3 regions of the Paenibacillus sp. LX16 genome follow, and region 1 is predicted to be linked to each of the others. Evidence: riboswitches for the same ligand, from Rfam matches in the RefSeq annotation. Region 1 holds a riboswitch; each other region holds the start of a gene.
What was found. Region 1 has a riboswitch for cyclic di-AMP ahead of T3H97_RS06785 (hypothetical protein). Riboswitches for the same ligand answer to the same signal wherever they lie in the genome.
Positions count from the first base shown of each region.

Region 2: another riboswitch for cyclic di-AMP. It lies ahead of T3H97_RS00535 (C40 family peptidase); the one in region 1 lies ahead of T3H97_RS06785 (hypothetical protein).
Region 3: another riboswitch for cyclic di-AMP. It lies ahead of T3H97_RS20785 (TrkH family potassium uptake protein); the one in region 1 lies ahead of T3H97_RS06785 (hypothetical protein).

Region 1 covers NZ_CP141152.1:1,462,853-1,469,981, reverse strand. The annotation lists gene kdpB (potassium-transporting ATPase subunit KdpB) at 1-994, opposite strand, end outside; gene kdpA (potassium-transporting ATPase subunit KdpA) at 1,032-2,708, opposite strand; gene T3H97_RS26385 (potassium-transporting ATPase subunit F) at 2,859-2,936, opposite strand; gene T3H97_RS06785 (hypothetical protein) at 3,120-3,515, opposite strand; cyclic di-AMP (ydaO/yuaA leader) riboswitch at 3,631-3,803, opposite strand; gene T3H97_RS06780 (glutathione peroxidase) at 4,270-4,755, shown strand; tRNA gene T3H97_RS06775 (tRNA-Leu) at 4,906-4,988, opposite strand; gene T3H97_RS06770 (urease accessory protein UreF) at 5,251-6,006, shown strand; gene T3H97_RS06765 (Rha family transcriptional regulator) at 6,287-6,508, shown strand; gene T3H97_RS06760 (helix-turn-helix domain-containing protein) at 6,657-6,971, shown strand; gene T3H97_RS06755 (IS3 family transposase) at 6,926-7,129, shown strand, end outside.
Region 2 covers NZ_CP141152.1:131,277-138,405, reverse strand. The annotation lists gene T3H97_RS00545 (M1 family metallopeptidase) at 1-1,615, shown strand, start outside; gene T3H97_RS00540 (hypothetical protein) at 1,627-2,454, shown strand; cyclic di-AMP (ydaO/yuaA leader) riboswitch at 2,731-2,868, shown strand; gene T3H97_RS00535 (C40 family peptidase) at 2,874-3,374, shown strand; gene T3H97_RS00530 (GNAT family N-acetyltransferase) at 3,680-4,186, shown strand; gene T3H97_RS00525 (4a-hydroxytetrahydrobiopterin dehydratase) at 4,265-4,564, opposite strand; gene T3H97_RS00520 (hypothetical protein) at 4,682-4,975, opposite strand; gene motA (flagellar motor stator protein MotA) at 5,163-5,957, shown strand; gene motB (flagellar motor protein MotB) at 5,950-6,777, shown strand; gene rluF (23S rRNA pseudouridine(2604) synthase RluF) at 6,912-7,129, opposite strand, start outside.
Region 3 covers NZ_CP141152.1:4,640,109-4,647,237, forward strand. The annotation lists gene T3H97_RS20775 (LysR family transcriptional regulator) at 1-279, shown strand, start outside; gene T3H97_RS20780 (potassium channel family protein) at 285-962, opposite strand; gene T3H97_RS20785 (TrkH family potassium uptake protein) at 1,069-2,409, opposite strand; cyclic di-AMP (ydaO/yuaA leader) riboswitch at 2,693-2,837, opposite strand; gene T3H97_RS20790 (CPBP family intramembrane glutamic endopeptidase) at 3,099-4,829, shown strand; gene uvrC (excinuclease ABC subunit UvrC) at 4,798-6,882, opposite strand; gene trxA (thioredoxin) at 7,044-7,129, opposite strand, start outside.

The sequences.
Region 1 (7,129 bases):
ACTTCACTAACTCTGCCTTCTCCACGCCCTCTACAGGCACGAATTCACTCGCCATCCGGTTTCCGAAGGTGATTGTACCTGTTTTATCCAGAATCATCGTGTTGATATCTCCAGAAGCTTCTACCGCCTTACCTGACATGGCCAGCACGTTAAACTGGGTGACCCGGTCCATACCGGCAATCCCGATGGCTGACAGCAGCCCTCCAATCGTGGTCGGAATCAGACAGACTAGCAACGAAATCAGCACAGGAACAGGCAAATCAATGTTAAAATGACGGGCAATCGGCGCTAGCGTAACCACCACAATTAGAAAGATAATCGTCAAGCTAATCAGCAAAGTGTTCAGTGCAATCTCATTTGGCGTTTTTTGCCGCTGTGCGCCTTCCACGAGCGAAATCATTTTATCAATAAATGTCTCGCCCGGCTCTGTAGTAATCCGCACCTTAATCCGGTCACTGACCACTCGCGTCCCGCCAGTTACCGAGCAAAAGTCACCACCCGATTCCTTGATGACCGGAGCCGATTCTCCCGTAATTGCAGATTCATCCACCGAAGCCAGACCTTCAATGACCTCACCATCGCTTGGAATCATTTCGCCCTGGGAGACAATAACCACGTCCCCCTTACGCAATTCGGTTGAGCTAACCACCTGAATGTCATTTCCGATGAGCTTGTTAGCTTGTGTATCCTGCTTGGATTTTTTTAAAGAGGCAGCTTGTGCCTTACCCCGCCCCTCCGCGAGCGCTTCGGCAAAGTTGGCAAAAAGCAACGTAAACAACAGAATAACAAACACGGCCAGGTTAAAGCCCATTTCCTTGCCAGTTCCAAAATAACCGGGAAACAGTAACATTAGCAGCACGACCAATGTACCGATCTCCACGACGAACATGACAGGATTCTTCATCATGATCATCGGATTTAATTTTATAAAGCTATCCTTGATCGCATGCTTCAAGATGCTTCTGTCCAGCATGTGTTTGCGTTGTTCCTTCATGATCAAACACCCCGTTCATCCATTCTCATTTTCTTCTTCACATGGTCAAAAATTCAGCAACAGGTCCCAATACGATGACGGGTAAAAAGGTCAACGCACCAATCAGCAGCACGACCCCGATCAGAATGGCTCCAAATAACTTGTTGTCCGTGCGCAGTGTCCCCGTCGTCACCGGAGTCGGTGCTTTGGCATTCAACGAAGCCGCCACAGCCAACAATGCAATCATAGATACATATCGTCCGAAGAACATAACCATCCCCGTTGTCATGTTCCAGAATACGTTGTTATCCGAAAGACCTTCAAACCCCGAACCATTATTTGCGGCAGATGACGCATATTCATAGAGCACCTGAGTCAACCCATGATAGCCAGGGTTAGTGACCGCATCGTATCCCCAATGACTCATAAATGCAAGTGCAGTTGGGGCGAGAATGAGAAACGGATGTACCAAAATGGCAATCGCGATCAGCTTCATTTCCTTGCCTTCAATTTTCCTTCCCATAAATTCCGGAGTTCTCCCGACCATCAGTCCGCATATAAACACACCCAGAATCGCATACATCAGCATATTCATCAGCCCGACACCCTTGCCGCCAAAAATGACGTTTAGCATCATTTCTCCCAAAGCAGCCATACCACCCAGTGGGGTTAGTGTATCATGCATATTATTGACCGAACCTGTCGTTGCCGCTGTTGTGACCGCAGTGAATAAAGCCGATTGTCCAATGCCGAAACGAACCTCTTTCCCTTCCATGCTTCCCTGAGAAGCATCCACACCCAGTGTCTGGATTAACGGATTACCTGTCTTTTCAGACACGTACGTAATGGATAGAAAAATAAGAAACAATACCATCATGGAGCTAAAAATAATCCAGCCCTGCTTACGATTACGGGCAAACAATCCAAAGGTATACGGCAACGAAGCCGGCATTACCCACATTGCCAAAATTTCCAGCACGTTCGTCCAAGGACTTGGATTTTCAAAAGGATGCGCAGAGTTAGCTCCCGCATAACCGCCCCCGTTTGTCCCCAAATGCTTGATGGACTCCAGGGAAGCAATAGGTCCCATAGAAATCTGCTGCTGTGTTCCGCTCAGCGTCGTAAGATCCGCCGTAGGCTGTAGCGTCTGGGGTACCTTCAATCCAACCAGCACCAGCGTAAGCACAAAGGCCAGCGGCAGGAAAATTCTTATAATGGCTTTAATAAAATCTTGAAAGAAATTGCCCATTCCTTCACCGCGCCGCGTCAATCCTCTCATAAAAGCCGCTGCAACCGCAAAACCGGAAGCAGCCGAAGTGAACATCATCATCGTGACGAACGCCATCTGTGTCAGATACGTAAGCCCGCTTTCTCCACTATAATGTTGGAGATTCGTATTCGTCATAAAGCTGATTACCGTATTAAAAGCTAGTGATGCTTCCATATTACTGTTTCCTGCCGGATTACCGGGAAGCATTCCCTGTAAACGCAACAGCAAGTAGCTGATCGCCACAAGCACGACATTCGTAGCAATGAAACTCATAACATACGTAGTCCAACGCATGCTCTCCAGCTTCTTCAATCCTACTACTTTATAAATCAGCTTTTCTGTTCCGCCAAAAATCCGATCCGTCCGATTCGGTTCATTCGAGAATACATGATACATATATGTACCCATTGGCTTTACCAAGAGCAGCAATATAAGGATCACAATTCCAATTTGAAGCAGCTCCATCCTCTATTCCTCCTTCAAAATGCTCCTGCGTTTGGAACAACAGACCCGATTCAGACCATCTATGGAGTGCACACGTTTGCGAAAACCTGCTACCTATGATGCTTAATATTCAGATCTGTTGTTCCCGCCCGCTCTATCCCCTATAGCTGACTAGAACTTTTCAGGGTTCAGGAGTGCGTAGATTAAATACATAAACACAATAGCCGTAAGCCCAAGTATAACGATCATCCTCTTCGTCCTCCTTTAGAGGTCTGCGCATCACACCAGCGTACAAACAGCAATATCACTCCATAACTCACAGCCATGACGAGCAGCATGTATATATCCATCATGTTCATAACCTCCGTATCGGTCCTCAGATCGCCATTCTTATTTCATCATAAAATCATAAAACAACTATGTTATAAGTGCTTATCCGTTCAGTAGAAAACCCACCTCTCCGTTCAATGTGTAGATCACATGGTCCGCTCCCAATCCCCGATAAATTCCTTGTGGATTACAGCCGTGCGTAATAACATAGATCGATTCCGATGTTAGTGGCCGACATATTTGCAGGAAACGGCAAGTCAGATTCAAGCTGTTCTCGAACAAATACACACTACCAATTTCTTTTTTTGGAAAATTCCATTTTCCCGCTTGCATGGTATTGATGCGGACAATGTGCTCCACACCCATTTTTTTGAGCTGTCGTTCCTCCTGGGCGCTATTCGTGAGAACTGCAAACGCCAATTTTTTGAACATAAGCAATTTCACAAAACTTCTGCCCGCTTCATTCGGTGCAGTGACAATAATTAACCGACCTTCCATCAGTAGCTCCTCTCCCGGTATAAAAAGACAACAAAAAGAAGCCGAAGGAAAAAGGCTTTCCTCCGGCTTCTTACATATCCATGATAAAATAAACCATGGCTGCACACGGCGGTTTGTTGCCTCTCCCTGTACGCTTACGAGGTTAGCTGTCGGATTCGGACGTGAGAGTCGCCCTATTTCTGGTACTTGACCGGAAAATTCACCCCATGAGACACACGGCTTCCGAAGCCGTACAGTCTCGATTGGTTCCCCCGCTTTTGCAACTGCAAAATTCAGCGCTATAGACATTTCGTTGTTGCTTCATTCAAGTTAATTTGAAATTACGTCTTGAATCATACACCCGCGCATGGAAGACTGTAAAGCTCAACTGCGGGGTTATAAATCGGCCTTTAGAGCCTAGTATATTAATAATAGCGCTTACAATACAACTATGCTTCTCACAGCTCCTTCAATCTCTGTTTTTCATCCCTTTTCGAAAATGACAAGCATGTCAATATTGGCGTAGGGTAGAGCGTTTTTGGCCTTTTTTTGTAAAAAGAGAAGAAAATACGCTATATGTACCAGCTAAACACCGATTGAACCCGCTTTTATAAGAAGAAACACCTTAATTCGCTCCATTTGCGGTGCGATTTACTGTTTTGAACAAAATACGATTTTACAGCGGCTAAAGGCTTGATACAGCTTTTCCAAACTTGCAACCTCGCTTTTAATTGCTTACAATTTAATTGCTGAATATTGAATAAGGAGAGATACTATGACCGTTTATGAATATGATGCGCAAACCCTGCAAGGGAAACAAATTCCGTTATCCACATATGAAGGGAACGTTCTGCTTATCGTGAACACTGCCAGCAAATGTGGGTTAACCCCCCAATACAAAGCGCTACAAGAGCTATATGACCAGTACCATGAACAGGGGCTCGAAATTTTGGGATTTCCCAGCAACCAGTTTGCCAAACAAGAGCCAGGTTCTAGCGAGGAGATTTCCGAATTTTGCCAGATCAATTATGGTGTTACCTTTCCGATGTTCGCCAAAACAGATGTCAATGGAGATCAAGCGCACCCCTTATTTCGCTACCTTACCCAAACAGCTCCGGGGGTATTAGGATCCAAAGCGATCAAATGGAATTTTACTAAATTCTTAATTACACGAGAAGGTAACGTATTTAAGCGCTATGCACCGCAAACCACTCCAGATAAGCTGGCGGGAGATATAGAGAAGCTTTTGCAGCAAAACTGACATTCTTCTTAATCACAGTTATTAAACAACCTGTTGTCTACCGTTGCTTCTGTGGCTAAAGGATATAACGAAAAATGCTTAACAAAAAAAAAAGCATCCCTTCACGTAAAACGTGTCAGGATGCTTTTTTTAACTGGGTCTTGCATATAATGCGGTCGAGAGGACTCGAACCTCCACGGGCGTACGCCCACTACCCCCTCAAGATAGCGTGTCTGCCATTCCACCACGACCGCAAATCATAATGTAATGAGGCAACAGATTTATTATACTCTCTCATCAACTATTTGTAAACAAAAATATAATAATTATTTTGTGTGTTATTTTTTCTAACATATATAAGCGATAATAATATTTAATTTGACACAAAGGCTACTAAAATGTAAATATATATTACATATATTTCGAATTTTTTTGTTATCCCCAAGTGCAGAGTAAAATAATATAACATAATAATTCACTTCGAGGAGGCGAACCACCCTGCATAAAGGCAACCGCTTGCTGAACTATGCTTTATTGTTGGACCCTTCCCTACCTATTGGTGGCTTCACCCGTTTTAACGGACTAGAGAAACTATTCCGCAACAGACATTTGAACAGTCTACAAGACCTGGAACATTACATGTTGGATGATTTGTATCCTCAATTTACAACCGTTGATGGCATGGCTATCAAAAGTCTGTATGTCGCCATCCAGCAGAATGACGGTTGGCGGATCGCTCTCATTGATAAGATGCTGCATACCCAACGTCCCTCCTTGCAGCATGTGAAGGAGTTGCGTCTATCCGGTCAGCGTCTACTCAAGCTCGCTAAGGCTCTTTATCCTTGGCTTGAATTTGACCAGTTGGAATCCATACTCATTCAATACAATGCGATTGGCACACTCGCTACCGTTCACACCTGGATTAACCTCCTCCTCGGAAACGATGTAGAACAGACCGTTCACGGCTATCTTGGCGCAGCGGTGTCCTTCTGTGTGGAAGATGCCTTCAAACTACTCAATCCTCCTTATGAGGAAAAGAACCCTTTTATGGAGCGTATGACCAGCGAGCTGCTCTCTGCATGGAAGAAGCTTAACGAACCTGAGCCAACCGCATTTCAGCGTCGTCTTCTTCACAGACACTGGTCCAGCTCCTACATCACTCTACCTCTTTATATGAGCCATAATAGCCAATTGGATGAACCTAGACTGTTTTCCTCTCCTCAGGTCTATTCAAACGCCTTCCAGCATCCCCCTGATGCGTCGTTTCGCTAATGTGGCAGCAACACCAAAAACACTCTGTCCCTTTCCTCAGGTGGCAGAGTGTTTTTTATCCACATATAATCGAAATTCACACCATTAGCAGACTCTAGACGGATTATCAGAACCATCTAGCACTTAATTAAGTAATTAATTCAATAAAATGACGCATTTACGATTGTAAAAACACGTATAAAAGTGTATCATAGTTTTAGATGGTTAATTCTAACATGTTTACTGATGATTATTATAACACACCAATTATTCCGCAAGAATCCGTAAGGGGCGATTTCTCTTGAACAACAAAATGCCTGTCACCTCCTTCGGGTGGGCCATCAAACAACGGCTTGTCGAACTTCGACTGGATCAGAAAACATTTTGTGAGACACACAATATTCCACCTTCACGCTTGTCCAATCTGATTCACGGCACCCGCAAAGCACAAAGGTACAGAAAACAAGTTGCTGCAATTCTGAACATCGACGATAACGATTATAAGGAGGCACCGCCACTCTAAACCCAACAAGCATTCCAGTTACATATAGGTCATTCCATACCACCAAGAAACCAAATAAACCCGTAAAGCGAACTGAAGTGCACCCCTTAGAATAGACATTGGAATAAACCCCTGGTTTATCCGATGAAATCTAAGGGGTGCATTTTTTATGCCGGCGAAAAAGGGAACAAAGTTTAACGAGTATACGTTTGAAACCAAGGTAGAGGCCATACGACTCCATATTGAAGAAGGTTGGACGTATCGTAGACTCATGGAGAAGTTTGGGATCGCAGATCGACATCGATTAAAAGAATGGATGCGCAAATACAAGCAACTCGGTGAATTCGGGCTCATGGACCAGCGAGGACGGCGTAAGGAGTATATCGATCAGGATAGGTATGTACAGAAGCTGAGACGGGAAAATGATATGCTAAAAAAGTGTTTGGAAATCTGGATACAGGAGATGAAGCACACAAATATATAACCATTGAGAAAGCTGCGAAAGACTATCCTATTAGCAAACTGTGTACGCTTTTCAAAGTCTCCAGAAGTGGATATTACGCCTTCTTAAAGCGTAGAGGAGCAGATCGAGATCGGGACGCGAAAGCACTTGTGAAGAAAGTGTATGAGCAGTATAACGGG
Region 2 (7,129 bases), 1.3 Mb from region 1:
TATGAAGGAATCCGGTGGAAAGCTGCGAGGAGACACCATGCCCAAAGACGGCTTTGGCTCCATGACGCTGACTGAACTAAAAACAGAGGACGGTTTATCTCTCATGCACCGCATCCAATATGTGCAGCCAGATGACGGTAACGCAGGCGACCGTTCGCTCATGAAGGTGCGTCTACCCAAGCCGGTACGAGGTGGCGAAGAAATCACATTATATATGAAGTTTGAGGTAAAACTGCCCGCCATCTTCGCTCGTATGGGTGCGACAGATGATTTTGTAATGGCAGGACAGTGGTTCCCGAAGCTCAGCGTCTACGAGACTGCAGGACAGCGTGGACGCGCCGAGGAGGGCTGGAACCTCCACCAGTATCATGGTAACTCCGAGTTTTATGCCGATTTTGGAATTTACAGCGTACGGATTCGGGTGCCTGAAACTCATATCGTAGCAGCGACCGGATTTCCCACCCGTGGTGCCGTCCGACAGAACGGCCAAAAAATATATCAATTTTATGCCGATGATGTACACGATTTTGCCTGGTCCGCTTCACCCAACTTTGTAACCGTAGAAGAACCCTTTTCTTCCGCTGAAGTCCCTGGTGTCAAAATTAAGCTCTACCTTGACCCGTCGCACAAGGAGCTCAAAGGACGCTATATGAGCGCCGCGAAGGCCGCCCTTTCGTACTACAGCAAATGGTACGGGCCTTATCCATATTCCACCCTATCCATCGTGGTTCCACCCAAATCAGGCAATGGAGCCGGCGGTATGGAGTATCCGACACTCATCACAGCCGCTGCTGCGGGTAATCTGAATCCTGGCTATAGTCTGGAACGGACATTAGTTCATGAGATTGGACATCAATATTTCTACGGAATGGTAGCCAATAATGAATTTGAGGAGCCGTGGCTGGATGAAGGCTTCACCTCCTATGCAGAGGAGCGGCTTATGGAACAAGAATATGGGCTTACCCCCAACTTGCCATTACAATCGGGACAGGTAGCCTCCCCACAGCCGCTAAACCGCGAGTCATGGAAGTACGGCTCAGCTGCTGAGTACGCGCAAAATGCCTACTCTCGAGGCAAGCTGGTACTACGGGGCATTGAACGTCAGGTGGGTATGAAAAAAATGGATCGCATTATGCGGACCTACGTCCAGACGTACCGATTCAAGCATCCGTCCTCACAGGATTTTCAACGTATCGTGGAGAGAGTCACCGGACGCTCATGGAGCCACTATTTTGAACAGTATGTATATGACGGCCAAATGGCGGACTTTTCAGTGGATCACATCACAAACCACAAGCTGGAGAATGGATATGAAGCAGTCGTGACGGTCAGCAAAAAAGGGGCGGATTATCCCAAGATCCCTGTCCAATTTACCTTCAAGGATGGGACAACGATATTCAAGGCTTGGGACGGCGCGGGCAAAAGCACAACTTTTCGGGTCAAAAGTACTTCTCCCGTTTCCTATGTAACCCTTGATCCTCTATATACCATTGCACTGGAGAATAAGCATATTAACAATAGCCTAAAGGCCGAATTGGACGAAAAACAACAAACCCGTTGGAGTATAAGTGTAACCAAGCTGTTGGAGACACTGCTTGGAAGTCTGTCATGGTGAGGTGTCTATAGATGCGGACTGTTATAAAAGAGGGCTGGGCGCTGGTGCGCATACGATTTTATATCGTTATCATTTTATTTCTGTATCGACTACTGTGGGGGGTGTTTCTCTATCGGCTGGTGCAGTCTGCCGTTATCCCGCTATTGCTCCGTTATCCTGATCAGGGTCAAAACGAGCTGGGACAGACCTTGTTTTGGATGGAGAGCCAGATTGCTCTGATGGACAGCCGGGAAGTACATGTGTATTTGTGGATACTACTAGGGGCGACTGTACTACGCATACTGATCACTCCCTTCATTAGAGCCGGAATATATCAAAGTCTGCATACCGATGCGACTGAACCGCAAAGCCTGTCCTTTTTCAAGGGTATGAAACGCCATGGCATGTCGTCGCTGTTGTATTACACCATTGAGTTGGGACTGCTGCTGCTTCCCGCCTTTTGGGTGGTACCGAGACTCTACCCTATTGTAGCAGGAGCGCTTCAATCTCCCTCTTATCTGCTGCATTTATTGCCCTATGTCATTGGATGGATGGCATACGGATGGTTCATTCGGCAGTGCATCCTGTATATGCAACTGGGTACTGTCGGTGGTCACACCATACTATCCTCCCTGCTCGCCTTCTTTCGCCAGCTCCTCCCAGCTGTCGGTATATCCCTTTTGCTCGGTGCTTGTGTGCTGCTGGTCTTCGGTCTATTTGGCACCGTGGCGATGATTTGGACTGGCATGCTGGCGCTCATTCTCCAGCAATCGTATCATTTTGTTACTAGTCTGGTCAGGCTGTGGCATATCAGTTCGCAGTACAGACTATGGCATACCGATATTTCCAGTAGAAGCTAAACCCTGCCTTTATGTTTTTTACTTCATTTCCGTCTGTCGAAAAACCCTGACTCATACCCGCGCAAACGACACATAACTGAATACTGTTAACAAGATCTGTTCCTGAGACATTAGGAGCAGATTTTTTTTGTAACTTTTTGCAATGAAACATTTGCCAAAGCCAGCCGTCTTTGTTACAATAATCGCAGTGAACTGATAGTAACAACTTTGTAATCTTTATTGTAACCTTTATCTCAAAAATAACGTTATTGTGAATACTGCTCTCCAAGGTGCACATCTTAAGTTAAGCCTAATTCCTGGCACCTAGGAAGCGGGGGAACCAGTTTGGGTGAATTGATCTCGCAACAGAGTGGTCATAGGGGAACCTTCTACCGAATCCTTAAGCTAACCTCGCAGGCATTGGAAGGGGTATATTTTTTTTGAAGAAGAAGCTAACGATCGCAGCTATGGGTCTTGCCATTGCCTTTACATCTTTTACATTCGGTGGCGGCAGTGCATATGCAGACTCCAAGATGGACCAGGTCATTCAAGATGCCAAAGGAACGAGCTACAGAAGCGGAGGCACTACACTCGAGGGATTCGATTGCTCCGGCTTCACAATGTACGTATTCAACAAACTGGGAATTAAACTTCCGCATCAATCCGGATCACAATTCAAAATGGGATCTTCTGTATCCCGCGATGAAATGAGACCTGGGGACCTGGTGTTCTTCAACACCACAGGAAGAGGCATTTCCCATGTAGGTATCTTCGTAGGTGAAGGGAAATTTGCCCACTCCTCGACTTCACGTGGTGTAGTAGTTAGCTCACTGAACGAAAATTATTACGCTAACCGCTATGTCGGTGCAAAAAGAATTATGAGCACAGACGCTTACCATTCTGTAGCTTCAGAAATTCCTGATGACGATAACGTAGAATAACTAACGCACAGCAAGCTAACCCTAGCCGCAATTTGATTCTGGCCGGAATCGAATTGCGGTTTTTTATGTCCACAACATCAGCAATTATTATCTTTACTGACGAACTGAGACCTCAAAAGGTTTCAATTTTAGCGAACATCGTCGGTTTTACCGTCACCGCTGGGGGAGCATATGAGCAGTAATTCCTTCTTATTGAATGTATACCCGACTTAGGTATGAAATAAACACGCTTGCCATTCCCCTGCAACTTGTCTACAATCTGTTGTTAATGATTGAAGTACCTGTGTAAAAGGAGGATGGAACACATGCCGGCCTCAATATCCAACTATCGGATCGTACCGATGGACGAGCATCAAGCGGCTGCAATCTGTGAGTGGCGCTATGATCCACCTTATAACATATACGGTTGGCTCCCCTGGGAACAAATGAAGGCGCTTGAAGTCGAATTTGGGAGTCCCACGCTTCGCCAAGAGCAATATGTTGCCGTACTGGATGAAGAGAATAAGCTGACGGGATTTGCTCAATATTTTCCTATGATCGGTGTGACCCGGCTAGGTCTTGGAATGCACCCTGACAGATGCGGACATGGCAAAGGATCAGATTTTGTCCGTGCCATTGCAGAGGAAGCTCAACGACGCAACCCGAAGAATGAAATTGATCTAGAGGTGCTCACTTGGAATGGGCGCGCTATCCGGGCCTACAAGGCGGCTGGATTTGAGCTTACAGATACCTATGAACGCCAGACTCCCGATGGCAAAAAACCGTTTTATTGTATGGTATATCGTCCCGACCACCCAACCCAGGTTCTATGATAAAAGCGCCTTCGGCATACAACCACGATGTTGTATAGCGAAGGCGCTTTTATCATCATACGACAGATCATTACAAGCTCAATGACTGCTGCGCATTTTTTCAAAGGCTTCATTATATTGTTGGGCTTCCTTAATATCCACGGCCATAATACCGCCGTCGTCCCAAGAGGTCAAACGCAGAGTCACGGTCTTGTAATCAATCGTAATAAATGGATGATGATTGAATGCTTCAGATATAGCAGCAACTTCATCCACGAATGCAATCCCTTTCATAAAACTGGAAAAATTATATTTTCGAACGATCCATCGTCCTTCCTCCAGTTCCCAGCCCTCCAGTTTCTCCAGATGTGCTTCAATCTCTTCTTGTGTAAAAGGCATGTTACGAACTCCTCCCCGTTTATACGGAAGCCTTTCGACCGCTTAAATACGGCCAAAACTACGATATATTGGTGTACATATTACCACGGCCCCGTTGATAAATCCATAAGACGGACCTCAAATCAAAGGGACTGACGTCAGCTCCTCGTCTCCAATGAGTACATAGATACGATGCTGCTCCGGCTCATAGATCACAACGCCACTCCCTACAGTGATTGTGGGCTCTGTACCCAGTGCATAAAATAAGTCTTCTGCCAAAGCTTCATTGACTTCCTGACGTCCCGCCGGGTCCAGCCTGTCCCAATCTTCTGCTTCCATCTCAAAAAATTCATAGCTATCTGGGATGCGCCCCACAGCCTCTGTCAAATCGTTCAAAATTTGTTCATACTCACGCCCATGCTTTACTCCCATGCCATTTCCTCCAATGGTTCCGCCATTTAATACATAATCACCTTATTATACCGGAAATTCGCACTTAACAAAAAAGAGAGTTTTGTCGATAAATACTATAATCCGTCTTGTAATGACGCGCTTGGGGCAAGGACGACCCCGGCGGCATGAAAGGATTCAAAATCTATTCTCATGGATGAGGTGTATCATGCAAATTTCAACCATTATCGGACTTGTGCTCGGGATTTTGTCACTGGTCGTCGGGATGATCTTAAAAGGCGCTCCGGTCGTCAATCTGGTCAATAATCCCGCTGCTTACATGATTATTTTCGTCGGAACGGCAGCGAGTATATTTATGGCCTTCCCGATGGCAGAAATCAAACGGATTCCGAAGCTGTTCAAGGTTATTTTCACTGAACAAAAACTGTTAGACCGCAAAGAGCTCATCGGTACGTTTACCGAGTGGGCATCCATTACCCGTCGTGAAGGTCTGCTCGCCTTGGAATCTAAGGTAGAGGAAATCGACGATCCCTTTATGCGTGGCGGCATGCGAATGATTATTGACGGCAATGATCAGGAATTCGTACGGGACGTTCTGATGGAGGATATCAATGCTACCGAGGATCGACATCGCTCTGGCGCACTGATCTTCTCCCAAGCCGGTATGTATGCTCCAACGCTCGGGGTACTCGGTGCGGTTGTAGGTCTGATTGCCGCTCTGGCTGACCTTAGTGACATGGAAAAGCTCTCTCATGCCATTGCAGCAGCCTTCATTGCGACGTTGCTCGGTATTTTTACAGGTTATGTCCTGTGGCATCCGATGTCCAACAAGCTGAAACGGTTATCCAAAAAAGAAGTAGAGCTTAAATTAATGATGGTCGAAGGTCTGCTTTCCATTCAATCGGGGATATCGACGATCGCCATCAGTCAGAAACTGACGATCTTCCTGACTCCGACCGAACGGGCTACGATGACCCAGAAGGATGGCGATTCCAGTGAGTAAAAAGAGACATGAACCGCATGAAGAGCATGCTGACGAAAGCTGGCTGTTGCCATATTCCGACTTAATGACCCTTCTGTTGGCTCTTTTCATTGTCTTATTCGGTATGAGCTCGCTCGACGCCAAAAAATTTGAAACTATGGCTCAATCCCTGAATGCAGCTTTTAGTGGCGGCACTGGCGTGCTGGATCACTCGGCCGCGAATCCGTCGTCACAATCCATGGATATGGGCAAAAATAAAGAACAAGTGTCACAACCCGTAAAATCGAAAGCTACTTCTACCTCTGAACTGCAAAAACAGCTTGCCCAGCGGGAAGAAGAAGATTTAAAAAAGCTTAAAAAACAGATGGATCAATATATTCAAAATAACGGCCTGACCCCCTTGCTGAATACCAAGCTAAACCAATCGCAACTAATGATCACCATTAGTGATAATGCCCTGTTTTCATCCGGGCAGGCCGAAGTAAAGCCGGAAGCAAGAAAGCTGGCCAAGTCCATTTCTAGTATGCTCCAGCAGTTCCCTGGCTATGATGTTATCGTATCAGGTCACACGGATAATGTACCGATCTCCAACAGCCAGTTCCCGTCCAACTTTGATTTGAGCGCCAAGCGCTCTCTGAATTTCTTGCGTATCTTGTTGCTCAATCCAGATCTCGATCCAACCAAGTTTGTATCCATCGGTTATGGCGAGTATCGTCCATTGGCAAGCAATCAAGATGGTCAAGGACGCGCCAAAAACCGTCGTGTTGAAATATCTGTTCTCCGCAAATATCAGAACGGAACACAGGTTATCAGTCCTACCTCAAGCTCGAATGAAGGTTGATTATGCATATGTTATATGAACAAAGGCACCGCCGCATTTTTATGCAGCTGGTGCCTCTTTGTTTAGTGCTTCCTGTACTTTGCCCTTTCAGATACGACGATCATACGCTGTAGGCTATACGAGCCCCTCTGGCATTAGCTAAGCGTATAATCGAGCATCTGACCAAGCTCCTGCTTCTCAGCCTCTGTCAGATCACGCCAGGCACCTTTCTGAAGGGACCCCAACCGAATATTCATGATTCGCAGCCTTTGCAGTTTTTTAACTTCATAACCGAAGGCAGCACACATACGCCGGATCTGACGATTTTTCCCTTCAGTCAGGATAATACGGAATACATACTCAGATACACGCG
Region 3 (7,129 bases), 2.7 Mb from region 1:
CGCAGCGGCATCATGCCGGATATCCGCATGGAAATCGACTCCTTCGAGGCAATTGTACGCCTGCTTCCAACCTGTAAGGCTTCTGCCTTGCTACCCAAATCCTATTTGCGCAGCGAACTATTACGGGATAATGGACTCACTGCATTGTACTTGCCCGATTTGAAGGAGACACGCCGAACGACCTCCCTCATTTACTCGGAGACGACCGATCTCGGTCCGACAGCACGACGCTGGATTAGCGAGACACGTGCGTCGTTTGCAGGCTACCGTATGGTGTAGAGGATTTAATCCTCTTCATTAACATTAACAACCTCATCCTCAAAGCGACCGATATTGTCATTCGAGCCGATGATGACCATAATATCGTCGGCTTTTAGCCGATCCATAGCCGTCGGTGCGATCAGGATACCATTCGCCGTATGAAGCGCCACGACGCTACAACCAAAGCGGGTACGGGCATTTAGCTCTGCTAGCGTTTTGCCATTCAGACATGCAGGTACATTGAGTTCCACAATACTGTATTCCTTAGACAACTCCAAATAATCGAGCAAATTAGGCGTGACTAGCTGGTGAGCCACCCGGATACCCATATCCCGTTCTGGATAAATGATCCGGTCTACACCGAGCTTCTCTAACGCACGCCCGTGCAGCACAGATATGGCTTTGGCTACGACTTTTTTCACACCCAGCTCCTTCAGCAAAATGGCGGTGAGGATGCTTACCTGAATGTCATCACCAATAGCAACAATGCCACAATCGAAATTACGGATGCCCAGTGATCGCAACGAGTCTTCATCGGTAGCGTCCGCCACGACAGTATGTGTCAACATCTCACTCATACTGTCCACAACATCCTCATTCCGGTCAATGCCTAGCACCTCGCACCCCATATCCACCAATTGCAAAGCCAGGCTTGAGCCAAACCTCCCCAAGCCAATAACTACAAACTGCTGCGTTTTCATATCTACTCGAAAACTCCCTTATCTGAATCAATTTCATAAATGAGGATTTTGCAAAATCCTGAAATGATTAAACCCACGAAATGTATACTGCATATTATGAAATGATTCATCCTATAATCATTTTGCCTTCCGGATGACGATATAATTCTTTACCCTTTTTCGGCCCCAGTGCATAAGCTAGCGTGAGTGGGCCCAGTCTACCTGCAAACATCGTTAGGGTGATCACCAGCTTGCCTATGACTGTCAAATCAGGTGTAAGCCCCATCGACAGCCCCACCGTACCAAACGCAGACACCGTCTCGAACAAGATCATCAGAAAATGATGATCTTCAGTTGCCGACAAAATCATCGTTACCCCGATCACGAACAGCAACCCCAGCAGTGTAATGGTCAAAGCCTTGTAAATTCGTCCCTGCGCAAGTCGGTACTTGAACAGTACAATATCTTCCCGCCCCCGCAGCATCGAAATCACCGCTCCAATGAGCAGGGCGAATGTTGTGGTCTTAATCCCGCCTCCAGTAGAGCCAGGAGAAGCCCCGATAAACATGAGTATGATGATAAAAAACTGCGTAGCCTGCCGCAAGCCTGCAATGTCCAAGGTATTGGCACCTGCGGTACGGGGAGTAACGGACTGGAATAAAGATCCCAGTAGCTTACCACCCCAATCAAGCGAGCCCAGAGTCTTCGGATTCGTAAACTCAAATACAAAAATCACGAGCGTGCCGACTACAATCATAGCGCCCGTCATGCTGAGTACCACCTTGGTATGCAAGGACAGTCTCTTGCGCTTGCGATATTCTGCCAGGTCTGACATCACTACAAAACCAATGCCGCCAGAAATAATCAGAAACATTGCGGTAAAATTAACAATCGGATCATATACATAACCTGTCAAGCTACGAAATTCACCGAATAAATCAAAACCAGCATTGTTAAACATGGAGATGGCATGCCAGATTCCAAAATAAATCGCCCTGCCTACGGGCATATCAAAGGACCAGCGAACCGAGAATATCGTAGCGCATACGCCTTCAATAACCAGTGAGTACAGTAATACCTTACGGATTAACCCGACAATTCCCTCTACAGAAGTCTGATTCATCGCTTCCTGCAAAATGAGACGCTCCCGCAGGGAAATCCGACGCTTGAACACCAGTGCAATCAAGGTAGCCATGGTCATAAAGCCAAGACCGCCGATCTGGATCAGCGCAACGATGACAACTTGACCAAAAGTGGTAAAAAAGAGACCGGTATCCTTTACGACAAGCCCGGTTACACAGGTCGCAGAGGCGGCAGTAAACAAAGCGTCTATAAACGCAAGTGGTTTTCCTGTTGTATTAGAGATCGGCAGCATTAACAATAAACTACCTATTAGAATGATAATGGCAAAGCCCGCAACGAATATCTGCGGTGGAGAAAGCCGGAGCCAGCTTGCATTGGGATTCATCTATTCATCACTTCTCTCCTAATCCTTAAAACTATAAAAACAGTGATTTAATACGGTGTAAGCTCGCTACGCGTTCCATTTGATCTTCCGATCGTCGTTGCCCCTGAATTTTTTGATTTTTCCAAACCTTAAGTAACTATAATTAGCATTCCCTGAATACAGGAAGAATGCATGTCAAGCACTATTCGATCCCCCTGTGCTAATGGCGCGCAGCGTCCTTAACTCAGCAAACTTTTACACTTTTATACACACAAAAAAGACACCGGAAAACCGAGTGCCTGACTTGGTTCCTGCTCATAGCCTACGAGGTTAGCTGACGGATTCGGGCAGCACAGTATGCCCTATTTACACTTCCAGGATCGGTTGTAAAATTCACCCCAGTAACATGGTTCCCCCGTTTTCCCATAGAAATTCGGCTCAATTGTATATCATTACCTATGTATTTCATAGGCATTGCCTCAAGATTATAATCCTTCTATATCCAGAGCACAAAACCGATTTCGCCGAAAAAACGTGATATTGGCTTTATTTTGCGAATGGGCAACGTTTAATCGCAGCTTATCTTATTTTATTGGAACTTTAAAGTGCTTTCGCTCTATTTTCATGAATATCGCTGGTCTGTTGGCGGGAACCTGTGCAGTATGATATCTTTAATGGATGTTCTTATTTACAGATTAAGGAGGAAACTCATGAATCCTATCGGGAAACCGGTCGTGCTCACGGCCAACTTCAAAAAATTAGGCTTGCTGGGCGGGATTGGCCTGATTTGCTTTTTTATCTTTCAATTGCTTATTCCCTCGCTTAGCAATCCGAGTCCAGAATCAGTAATGAACGCAAAGGTCATCAGCAAACAAGAAGCGGTCATACACGCATTGGACTTCGCCCGCTCCGAGCTGGGCTATACTGAATCACAGCCAGAGGAGCCTGTCGTGACCTATCAGGCCGAAACAGATTTGTACGGTTATTTATCTAGAGAAAAACTGCTTCAACAGTACGACCGTACATGGAAAAAAAGTTACCCTTACGAAACCTTTCGGGTCGATCTGCCTGAATCCTCAGCGAAGAGCAAACTGCAAATTCATGTAGATTTATCCACTGGGAAGGTCGTAAGCTTTAAACGGATCACCTCCAACACCAATTACACACAGGCTGATATTTCTACGGATGAACAAGCACGTAACAGGCTTGTACGTGTGGCTGAGGACGGCATGACGCTCGAAGCCAAGGAGCAGACGGCCGCAGTATGGGTCAAGCGCTTTGGCTTTAAGCCGTCGGACTTGAAGCTCGCGACCACTGAAAAAGAAGGCGGATTAAAGTATACCGTAGACGATAAAAAAATCGGCGCCTCGGTACTTACACTGGCTTTTACTTTTGAAGACGGTGATGTTCGCTCCTTCACTCAAAGCTTTTCAGCCCCGTCGTCCTATACTGAATATATCGAAAAGCAAACATTTTGGGCGAATTGGATGACCTATGCGGGTTATGCCCTATTTAGCTTTGTGCTGGGTGTACTTGCCATTGTATATGCGTCACTCACACGACGATATACTTCATTTGTACGCGGCATTGTTCTGTCCGTTATATACTTTATTGCCAGTATAGCTGGGACCATGAACATGCTACCTTTATTGCAAGCAGAAGCAGGCGGTAAGGGCATGCTTATATTTCTTATGGTTTTCCAGATTGGTGTTACCTTCTTCATGGCTGTAGCGCTCTACTTCTCCTTGGTCGGCGGTGACGGACTTATGCGTCAGGTTGGGCTGAATGCATGGCCACGTGCGAAAGAGCCGGGCTACGGGCTGTATGTGCTTCGCAGTATGTATGTTGGCTACTTGTGGGCCTTTATTTTACTCGGGGTACAATCCATCTTATTCTTTATACTGGAGCGCACATTCAATACATTCTCCACAACAGATGCCACACAATCCCCTTACAATATGGCTTATCCATGGCTACTGCCGATTATGGCCTGGATGGCAGGTATTGGAGAAGAGACTGTCTACCGTCTGTTTGGTATTCCGATGGTCAAAAAAATAGTGAAAAATACTTTTGTGGCTTGTCTGATCACCACGCTGATTTGGGCACTGGGACATACACTTTATCCGATCTATCCGGTGATTTCCAGACCTATTGAGCTGACTTTTCTTGGTTTGCTGTTCAGTTTTGTGTTCCTGCGTTACGGCTTTATTGCCGCCATGTTCAGCCACGTTATTTTTGACAGCATTCTAATGGGACTTAGTGTGATGAGTCTGGGAGATACTGTGAACGTGAGCGCGGGTCTATTCTGGATCTTACTTCCAGCCATTGTGGGTTACATCATTTATTGGTTTAGTCCTAAAAAGCCGAATCGAATTATGTTTGAACCTATAAAAAAAGAGGAGCCGCATTCTACGACTCCTCCTCCTGAAGGGCAGCTATAATCTGACGCGCAAGCTTATCCCCAATAGAGAGAGGCCGGAAGTCTTCGACACTGGCCTCTCTTATTTTTTTGAGCGATCCAAAATGCTTAAGCAGTAACTTACGCCGTTTCTCGCCGATGCCTGGAATAGAATCCAGCCGGGAAGTTACCATAGATTTGCCGCGTTGCTCGCGGTGGAACGTGATGGCAAAACGGTGAACCTCGTCCTGAATCCGTTGCAGCAGATAAAATTCTTCGCTATTGCGTGCAAGTGTCACGGCCTCAGAGGACTCTCCCACTAATAGTTGGGAAGTTCTATGTTTGGCATCCTTCACCAGTCCACACACAGGAATGAACAAACCCAGCTCATTTTGCAATACATCGGTCGCCGCCTTAATTTGTCCACGTCCACCATCGACAACGATCAAGTCGGGACGTTCCAAATTTTCCTTAAGCACACGTTCATATCTACGTCGGATAACCTCACGCATCGTTTCATAATCATCGGGTCCCTGCACAGAACGGATCTTATATTTTCGATACTCCTTCTTGGCAGGCTTGCCATCAATAAACACGATCATGGCTGAGACTGGATCGGAACCCTGGATGTTGGAGTTATCAAACGCCTCCACCCGGTGCAAGCTATCCAGCCCAATGGCACGTCCGAGATTGCTTGCAGCTTTGGATGTCCGTTCCTCATCCCGCTCGATCAGCTTAAACTTCTCATCCAAAGCAACACGTGCATTTTCCGTCGCCATGCCTGTCATTTGCTTTTTCAGTCCACGCTGCGGTACAAGTACCTTTACATCCAACCATTCAGCCAGAGCGAGAGCCGCCGTACTCGGGTCCTCCAGTCCACCGGATAGTTGGGTTTCTGTTTCCTTTACTCCGGTATCTTGGTCACCAACTTGATCTTGATTTGTTGCTGCTGCATAAGTTGCCCGTTCTTCAGCCACCAGCAATGAGTCAGCAGAATGCTCTGTCTCCGTTTGTACCGCTTTCTCATCTGTCTGTCCGGTAGCATCGGCTGTAACTGCACTGTGGAGTACAGTTTCTGCCGCAACCGGTTGATCGACATTGACCTGTTCCGCCTGCATCAACTTAGGAGAATCTGGCAGCAATATTTCTTGCGGCACTGCCGGGTTATCACTATAATATTGCGTCACATAGGACATAAAATCACTGTAAGCCTCACCATAGAAAGGAAAAGTCGACATATGGCGCTCGATCATTTTACCTTTGCGGACATATAGGATTTGTACACACATCCAGCCCTTATCTACTGAAAAACCGAATACATCTCGATCCTTCGCATCTGATGTGGTGATTTTCTGCTTTTCCATCATCGCGTCGATACTGATAATCTGATCTCGCAGCTCCTTGGCCCGCTCAAAGTACAATTCCTCTGCGGCCTCCTGCATTTTACGCTGAAGATCCTTTTTAATTTCCTCATGTCCCCCGCTTAAAAAGGAACCAATCTCCTGACCAATCTGGTCATACGTTTCCTTCTCGACCTCTTTCACACAAGGCCCCAAACATTGATGCATGTGATAATACAGGCATACTTCCTTGGGCATCACACCACACTTGCGTAACGGATACATACGATCCAGCAGCTTCTTCGTCTGATGTGCCGCGTAGGAATTGGGGTACGGTCCAAAATATTTTGCTTTATCTTTCAGAACGCGACGGGTCACCTCCAGCTTGGGGTGTGCCTCGTTCGTAATTTTCAAATACGGAAAGGTTTTATCATCCTTCAATAGCACGTTATAACGCGGCTGGTACTTTTTAATGAGGTTGCACTCCAAAATGAGCGCCTCCATATTACTGCCTGTAACGATATATTCAAAATCACGGATATCGGAAACCAGTCGCTGCGTCTTGCCGTTATGGCTACCTGTAAAATAGGAACGGACCCGGCTTTTCAACACTTTGGCCTTGCCGACATAAATAATGGTGCCTTCGCTATTCTTCATCAGGTAACAGCCTGATGCATCCGGCAGTAACGCTAATTTGTGCCGTATGTTCTCCAGCGCCTTCTCCTGAGCCTGCAAGTCCTCCGCATAAGGTTTCATTTGCCCGGTTCCTCCTTCCATTCTTAAATGATGACTCAACTAACTACTTATAATATATAGGAATAATACACAAAAACGCCCCCGGTATTTACAACCGGAGGCATTGACCTTTCATGGCCGCTCCACCAAGCCCCCGCGGGAGCATGGGTCACATGCGATGATTATTGGTGTTTAGTAAGCATGCTTTTCAGCGCTTCTTTGGAGTTCAGACCTACCACTTTATCAACAGGCTGTCCGTCTTTGAAAA